Regions from separate parts of the Undibacterium sp. KW1 genome, predicted to be linked through region 1. Evidence: riboswitches for the same ligand, from Rfam matches in the RefSeq annotation. Region 1 holds a riboswitch; the other holds the start of a gene.
What was found. A riboswitch is a leader RNA that binds a small molecule or an ion and turns the genes downstream of it on or off. The one in region 1 is predicted to bind cyclic di-GMP.

Region 1 (4,419 bases):
TGATGCAAAAATACATAGGACGTTTCGCCCCCTCACCGACCGGCCCCTTGCACATGGGTTCGCTGGTGGCTGCCATGGCCAGCTATCTGGATGCCAAAGCCCACGAAGGGCTATGGCTGCTGCGCATGGAAGACCTGGATTTTGACCGGAATGTCAAAGGTGCAGACCAAAATATTATCAATTCACTGCAACGCTGCGGCATGCTCTGGGATGGCGACATCACCTGGCAAAGCCAGCGCCAGCATCTGTATGAAGCTGCCTTGCAAAAGCTGGGCAATAATCTTTACCCCTGTGCCTGTTCACGCAAGGAAATTGCTGATTCGCGGTTGCGCCTGGGTGACGCGGCCAGCCAGATTTACCCGGGCACTTGCCGTCACGGGCTGGCAGCAGGCAAGACAGCGCGTGCCTGGCGCTTGCGCGTGCCTGACAAAATCTATCGCTTTGAAGACCGGCTGGCTGGCATGCAGCAGCAAAACCTGGCGACCGAGGTGGGAGACTTTGTCTTGAAACGCGCTGACGGTTTTTGGGCCTACCAGTTGGCGGTGGTGGTTGATGATGCCGCGCAAGGCATCACGCATGTGGTGCGTGGTGCTGACCTGATAGATTCAACTGCTCGTCAAATCTATCTGCAAGAATTGCTGGGCTTGCCCACGCCGCATTACCTGCATGTGCCAGTAGTGACCAATGCTGATGGCGAGAAATTATCCAAGCAAACCGGAGCACTGGCTTTTGACCGTGGTGACAATGATGTGCTGCATGAAGCGCTGATACCGGCAGCCCAATTTCTTGGACTGAGCTTGCCCTTACCAGTCACAGATATTCCCACTTTCTGGTCAATGGCAATTCAGGCTTGGAAAGAAAAATTGGTCAGTATGGATAGAAGATAGACACAAGGGCTGCGCTGCAGCCCTTGTTAATACCTATGACTTATGATGCAAGCCAAAAATCGCTGGCCTTAGTCACCGCTGAGAACTGACAAGCAATTAATATTCAAATTAATGTTCAGGATGTTCCCTGCCGCGCTCGTGTCCATGGCGGTCATGTTCATCATAGCGCCTGTCGCGTCTGTCATCGCGCCAGTATTCATCACGGCGATAGGCATCATGCCTGTAACTATGGTCACGATAATAACCATCGCGGTAACGTGGCACTACCTGTGTGTTGTACCAGTTTTCCTGCACAAAATAGACTGGGCGGCCGCAGGCATGATAGCTGTAGCAATAACGACTCCAGTTATTCCTGTGTACAGTCGGCACTACCAGATACATAGGGGGCTGAACCACCCGCACTCTTTCGACAACACGGGGCTCACGGTAAATCACCTGTGGTTGAGGGAAATTACCTACGTCCACCTGACCATAAAATCCTGGCTGCCCAAATTGCACGGAAACACCGACATTCTGTGCCTGGGACTGCGCTGTCATGAACAAGGCTGCGCAAGCAGCGCCCGCCATCAATACTTTTTTGCATGTCATGGTTTTCATTGCGTACTCCTTTTCAATCACAGAAATACATCCTGCGCTTATACCTATAACGTCTGGGCAGCGCATCTGTTGACTTCTGTAGAACATATTTTGCTTGAGCACGGGCTACAGGTCTGTGTGTTATCCAACACAAAGACCTGCATGACAAATGAAGATCACAAAAAAATTCGCAGTACAACTTATTTTGCGGGGAAATCGGCAGCCCATTGCTGCGCTTTTTGATCAAGAACGGCGCGACGCTCTGCCGATATTTTCGTCGTCAGTTGTGCGAGTGTTGTACGGTGCGATGCGCAGGCATACTTGACATCGCGCTTGCCAAATTGACGCTTGAGCACGCATTCAAGCTGGTTGGCACCAGCCACATCTTCATAAGCTGTTTCCAGTGATTCTGGCAAGACGGCCAGATATCGCAAGACCAGTTGTGCCGACATGCCACGATAAGCCGGATCGTTCGCGCCAGCTTGATGTGTGTATTTGACAGCATCTTTCAATGCGGCATAGGCATCAGCATTTTTTTTGATGTTCGGAATACCGGGATTGGATGTTGTTTCACTAGTGCCATCACCACTGCTCATGGTCACTAACCAGCCCGACTTTTCAGTGATTTTTTCTTCCAGGCAGGCGAGGCGGTTATTTGCTTCAGCGGCGACATAGGTCTGTGCCTCAACATTGCCCTCTGCAGCGAGTTTGCGGTTCTTTACCAGCCAATCCTTGAAATCGGCGCGCAAAGGTTTTGCGGTAATCAAGTCGCAATCGTCCAGGCTGATTTTTGCAGCCTGAGAACTTAGGCAAGTGAGTGCCAGACCAAGCAGAAAAACAGTGCGGGAAATTATTGAAGAATGTTTCATGTGTAATTTGTTATGTTCAATTCAAAAAAACGGATACGAATCCAGGCCAGCGATGCTGCCATGATGGATTTAATAGTGGAAATGATTTTACAAATTAACACTTTTGTTTTATTCAAAAGCCAGCAAAACAACTATTTGCATTTTCCATTATCAAAGCGAAATCGAAGTTTGTCTTAGCTGCATGATTTCAACAATCCTTGACATTTTTCCGCTTTCATTTGGGCGGAAATATTTGTACCCTGAATCTGTAATTTCAATTTCAAAATCTTGAGGGCAAACCCGTTGAAAAATGGGGACGCAAAGCCACCGGCCTAAAGCGCATCTGCGCCATGGTAGCGGGGTTGCCGGTGATGGTGTCTGCTTATTCTTGGCACGATACTATTATTCGTCGAATCACCGCCCTCTGCTTATATCGGAGTGCATTTGTGATCATCGAAAAAAAGTTGTTCTTCACCATCCCCAAGCCACTTGGCTTGTCTTGCTTGCTGATCAGTGCAAGTATTCTCAGCGCTTGCGGCGGCGACAATCCACAAGTCAGTCAGTCCAGCATTGCATTACCACCTCAGGCAGTGGCAACTGGAACGACGACACTGGATATAACTGTCCCTGTTTTGCCGCCTGATGTGGCTGCACAGGCGACACAGCCGACCTTTCATCTGGCGCCGGTTTTGCTTGATCCACCGACAGATATTGATGCGGCTGACAGCAGCAGATCGGCCCACATTCCAGCAGCGGCGGTGAGCATGCCGCGAGAACTGCAAGGTGTGCGTGGGCGCGGTTTGACTGTCGGTGCAATTCGTTCCTTGCCACGACCACAGTTGGCACCGCCACCTGCAGGTGAAAACGCACAGCCTATGGCAGGCACCTCTGTCGTTTCTACCTATACGCCTGCGCAAATCCGCGCTGCGTATAGTCTCCCTGCACTCCCTGCCAGTACCAGTGGATTGACTGCAAGCCAGGCTGCACAGCTTGGTGCAGGTCAGACGATTTATATTGTGAACGCAAATCACGATCCCAATATCGTTGCAGAACTAAACGCTTTTAATCAAAAGTTTGGTCTTCCCGCATGTACAGTAAAAAGCATTCCTGCAGGTACAGCTTTGCCATTGCCTGCTGCGTCAAGCAATGTTTGTGAATTTTCTGTGGTGTACAGCACCAGTGGTGGTGGCATGACCAGTGCGACACCAGCATATGATTCTGGCTGGGCCACGGAAATTGCACTAGACGTGCAATGGGCGCATGCGACTGCACCATTGGCCCGTATCATTTTGATTGAAGCCGCTGATTCTTCTATGAGCAACATGATAGGTGGAATCAAGCTGGCCAACGCCATGGGGCCAGGCATCGTCTCCATGAGCTTCGGTGCACATGAAGGAAACTGGACAGCTGGGGTGGAAAGCACATTCACTACCGCCAAAATGACCTATCTGGCTGCAACCGGCGATAACGGGCCAGCCGTTGAATGGCCTGCAGTTTCTCCCAATGTTGTTGCCGTTGGTGGCACCAGTCTCACCTACTCAGGTACATCACGCACGGAGGTCGCCTGGTCCAATACTGGAGGTGGAGTAAGTGCATACACGGCGACACCAAGCTATCAGAACAATACCGTGCCAGGTGTGGGTACACCTGCCCGCAGGACTGTCGCTGACGTCTCCATGAACGCTGACCCGAACACTGGCCAGTACGTCGCCGTCATGACGCCAGGAAGCAGTGTTGTAAACTGGGTCAGTGCAGGCGGCACCAGCCTTTCCACGCCCCAATGGGCCGGGGTGATTGCCATCGCCAACGCGACTTTGGCGCAGGCTGGCAAACCAGTTCTGGGTGCACCGCATGCTGTCCTGTATAACAAAATTGCGACAACTCCTGGCAGCTATGCCAGCAGTTTTGCCGATGTTGCGAAAGGCAGCAATGGCACTTGCGCAAGTTGCGTTGCCAAAACCGGGCATGACCAACTGACCGGCCTTGGCACGCCCAATGTCACCAGCTTGTTGAGTACACTCGGCGGCACAGTCATTGCAACAGCGCCAACTGTGACTTCGGCAAGCATCAGCGGGCAAGTTGGTACTGCATTGAGTTTTACCGTATCT
Region 2 (4,419 bases), 2.1 Mb from region 1:
AAGAGCACCGCTGTAAATCCCAGACTGAGCCGGATACCAATATTCGGAGTACGTAATTTCATTTTGCTCTCCACAAGAAAAACATCAACAAAGACTGCTTTGTCAGATCAACAGAAGGGAATCAGCCAGGTATCGCGTCAGGTATCCGTACTACGGCTGAGTTTTTCGAAAAAACTTTCATGATTGAAGTCCAGCCAGACCTTGTCATCCTTGACGAAAGCGGCTGGCACATAAGCCTCCAGCGTGGCTGGCAATTGCGGCATCTGGGTAATGGTGCGCAATTCGGTCAGCGGTTGCGGATAGCTGTCTATCAGCATGCCAACGGCGTTTTCTGCCTTGTCCAGTATCAGGAACAATTTTGACGGCGTGACTTCTGACCTGCGGCCACTGAGTACCAGTCCCAGATCAAAGATGGGTACCAGATTGCCGCGCAGGTTGATCAGCCCCAGCAGGAATGCCGGGGCCCCAGGCAGGGGAGCGACTGCCTGGGGTCGTATGACTTCACTGCCTGTTTCGGCCCTGATCAGCAGGTTCAGCGAAGCAACACGATAACCATAGCGCTTTCTTTCCATGAGCGGTGCTACATCGCTCCACAGCAAATCACCCGGAGGAGTAAAGCGTTCCAGCGCAACGCTGGGCGGCAGCCATTCTTTGGATTGCGCTGTATTGCCGGATGTAATCAGACTCATGGCAGCTCCCTGCGTGAGTTGGCAGCGATCGGAAATCAGGTGTCAGGCAGCGATCTTGAGCTGCTCTATGATCTGATCAGCGGTATAAGGCTTGGCGACATAGCCTTTTGCACCTTGCAACTGACCCCAGATTTTGTCGGCCTTTTGCGATTTGCTGCTGACAAAGACGATGGGTATGCCCTTGGTGGCAGGGTCCTGGGTCAGGCTGCGACAGGCTTCATAACCATCCATTTCAGGCATGACGATGTCGAGGAAAATGATGGATGGTTTTTCTGCCTTGGCTTTTTCCAGGGAATCCTTGCCACTGGAAGCCGTGACCACCATATAGCCAGCATCCGTCAGGATGGCTTTGATATTGGCCAGTTCAGTAGCGGAATCGTCAACAACGAGGGCTTTTTTCATGCTCATGATGTACTCCATGTATAGATCAATCAAGCGCCCTGCTCCCCAGGGCATAGGTAAGGATGCTGATGCAGACTGGCTTCAGGTTCCCATGGCCAGTCCGTGGCTCTTGTCCAGACCTGTGCTCTCATCCACAGTGCTCAGGGTCTTTTCTACAACTGCACGAAATTTCAGATGCTCAACTGGCTTGGTCAGATAACTATTGCAACCCGAGAGGGAGCCACGTATACGGTCAAAGGGGGAGGACTTGCTGGTCAGCATGACCACAGGTGTACGCTTGGTTTGCGGATGGCGGCGTATGATCTTGCAGATTTCATAGCCATCAGCACCAGGCATGACAATGTCGAGGAAGATGATGTCGTAGTTTTTCTTTTCCAGCATCTGCAGGGCTTGCTCGCCTGTCTCAGCGCAGTCAGAGGCGATTTTCATGGAGCGCAATTCAAGGTCTATCTTGATTCTGGCAGTGGGGCTGTCATCCACGATCAGGGCACGGTGACCACCCTGCAAGACCGAGGCTGGGGGCTTTTTTGCAGCAGGGGCTGCACATTAGCTGCTTTGTCCATTTCTGCTTTCTGGGCAACTGCTGCGCTGACGGGAGATGTTGCAGGCAACACCTTTTCCAGTTCATCTGCTACCTGGTCCAGCAAGGCCAGCATCTTGGTAGGAACCAGAGGATGCAATAAATGATATTTGCCAGGCTGTGCCTTGCCTGCATTGGAAATGAATACCGTTGCAGGTTCGGGGATACTGCGTGTTTCTATAAGTTCCTGTAAAGCTGCCCTGGCCTGGTTATTATCCGGATCGAGTATGACGATATCCGGGTCGCCAGCCTGGCTGGCATCGAACAAGGCATAGGAATGCCTGCGTCCACTCGCCATGGTCAGGCTAAGCACGCTGCGCACCAGACGCAATTCATACTCAGACAAACCGAACACACTAATCAGAATTTTTTTAGAAGCGCAGGGGAGCGCCGTAGAGATGCTGTTCATGAGCACATGCCTCTTAACGAAAAACCGCCTATGCGGAATACGGTACCTGGCTGCCCTGCCGTGTTTAGCGAGGGCCCTGTAGTTTTGCGTCCCACGCTTTCGGGTGGTTTGCCTTTAAACAACGCTCACATTCTCACTATGGATTATCTCTTGTACATAGTGAAGAACATCAGCCACAGTGCTTCGTGTGAAGCACCGTTACCCCAATGTAGTTCAAGAATTTGCAGGCTTCAAGGAAAAAGTTAACATTTTTTTGCTTTTCTTTTTCCTTGCAAAAGGTACAAATTTCAGCCGCGCTGGCAAATTTTTGCATACTTTGTCAGCACCTCAACCATGCCCTGCTCCAGGCATTCGACGATGACTGCATGGCCTATGGATACTTCGAGTATGCCGGGTATGGTCAGGAACCTGGCCAGGTTGTCCAGATTCAGATCATGCCCGGCATTGACGCCCAGACCTGCATCCTGGGCACGTTTGGCGGCGGCGGCAAAGCCTTGCAATATCTGTTCACCTTTTGCTGTGCCAAAGTGCTCTGCATAGGGCTCTGTATATAATTCGACACGGTCGGCACCGAGTTCTTTGGCCAGATGCATGTCCTGATTGTCGTAATCAATAAACAGGCTGCTGCGTATGCCCAGCGCCCTGAGTTCAGCCAGCACGGGGCGCAAGAATTCAGCATCCTTGCGCAAGTCCCAGCCATGGTCAGAAGTCAGCTGGTCCGGAGCATCCGGCACCAGCGTGCATTGCGCAGGCTTGTTGCGCTTCACGACGTCGAGGAATTCTGGTGCCGGATAACCCTCTACATTCAATTCCACGCCACGCGCCTGACACAGCACACCCAGAGTTTCCACATCACTATACCGCGCATGCCTTTGATCCTGACGCGGATGCAGGGTAATGCCATGTGCACCGAGGTCCAGGCAGCGGGCAGCAAAGGCTTGCACATCAGGATAATTACGGCCACGTGAATTGCGCAGCAAGGCGATTTTGTTGATGTTGATGGAGAGTGCGGTCATGGTGATTCCAAAGTCTGGGCAAGGTAATGAAAAATTGCTGGAACAATTTTCTGTTCAGGTATTCATCATGGACTTGCTTGCGTGTTTGTACAAGTAACACAGCGGGGTGATTTGTTGGTTCATCTGTTTTTTTATAACTAACACTCATCTGATGAAATGCGATTAAAACTCCCTCCCCTTCAAGGGGATGTCGTCGGGGTTTCACAAAGCTAGCTTTGTGCCGACAGAATCCAAGTCGCTTGCAAGCGGCGCGGTGGACGGGTTGGGGTGGGGATGGGTTTCGGTTAATGAAACACTTAATTAATTTGCGAAGGAAACCCGTCCCCATCCCCGCCTTCCCCTTGAAGGGGAAGGAGTGTATTCACATTTTTTTGCTACTCTATAAAAAAGCCAGCACAACTGTGCTGGCTTTACGGTACAAACTCCAGGCAAGCTTACTGCTGGAAAGCCAGCAACTGCGCACCCTCAGCCACCTGGTCACCAATCGCATACAAGACTTCATCAATGACACCATCATGCGGTGCAGAGATCGTGTGCTCCATCTTCATCGCTTCCATGATCAGCAGGGCATCGCCCTTCTTCACTTCCTGTGTCTTGTTGACGAGCACGGCAACGATCTTGCCTGGCATGGGCGCTGTCAGGCGGCCAGCTTCAGCCTCGGCTTCACCGGCATGCGCCAACGCATCTATGTAATGCAGGTCAGTGTGCCTACCCTGGCTGAACACATGGAAATGCTCACCATCGCGTACCACCGTAGCAGCCACGGTCTGGTCGGCGATCTTGATGACAATATCATTTTCATGCGCGAGTGCCAGCCTGACTTGTGCTGTCGCTGTACCGGCCTGTACTTGCCAACCGTCTGCCAGGTAAGTCACCTGCACTTCATGCGTCTGTTCTTCTTCCGTGAACTGCAGGCTACGTTGCATGAGGCTGTTCATGCGCCAGCCATGGCTGGATTGCCATGGGTCGCTGCTACCGTTTGTGGATTTTTCTGAGTTCAACAGGGACACAACCGCCAGCGCCAGCGTCGTCAGGTTCGCTGCTACTGGTGCCGGGAACAGTTCTGCCTGATTACGTTCTATCAGACCAGTATCCAGGTCTGCGCCAGAAAAGGCCGTGCTGGTGACCAGGCGCGACAGGAAGGCGATATTGCTGTTCAAACCGACGATCTGGTATTGCGCCAGCGCCTGCGCCATGCGGGCCAGTGCTTCTTTCCTGTCCTTGCCCCAGACTATCATCTTGGCGATCATGGGGTCATAGAAAGGTGAAATCGTATCGCCTTCACGCACGCCGCTATCGATACGGAAAGCCGCCGGATCTGTC

Region 2: another riboswitch for cyclic di-GMP. It lies ahead of UNDKW_RS26925 (hypothetical protein); the one in region 1 lies ahead of UNDKW_RS17200 (S53 family peptidase).

The regions. Positions count from the first base shown of each region.
Region 1 covers NZ_AP018439.1:3,831,098-3,835,516, forward strand. The annotation lists gene gluQRS (tRNA glutamyl-Q(34) synthetase GluQRS) at 1-887, shown strand, start outside; gene UNDKW_RS17190 (hypothetical protein) at 996-1,484, opposite strand; gene UNDKW_RS17195 (hypothetical protein) at 1,664-2,332, opposite strand; cyclic di-GMP riboswitch class I at 2,595-2,681, shown strand; gene UNDKW_RS17200 (S53 family peptidase) at 2,758-4,419, shown strand, end outside.
Region 2 covers NZ_AP018439.1:5,956,568-5,960,986, forward strand. The annotation lists gene UNDKW_RS26905 (methyl-accepting chemotaxis protein) at 1-62, opposite strand, end outside; gene UNDKW_RS26910 (chemotaxis protein CheW) at 138-689, opposite strand; gene UNDKW_RS26915 (PleD family two-component system response regulator) at 732-1,097, opposite strand; gene UNDKW_RS26920 (PleD family two-component system response regulator) at 1,173-1,571, opposite strand; gene UNDKW_RS26925 (hypothetical protein) at 1,574-2,080, opposite strand; cyclic di-GMP riboswitch class I at 2,119-2,203, opposite strand; gene UNDKW_RS26930 (pyridoxine 5'-phosphate synthase) at 2,368-3,096, opposite strand; gene UNDKW_RS26935 (acetyl/propionyl/methylcrotonyl-CoA carboxylase subunit alpha) at 3,531-4,419, opposite strand, start outside.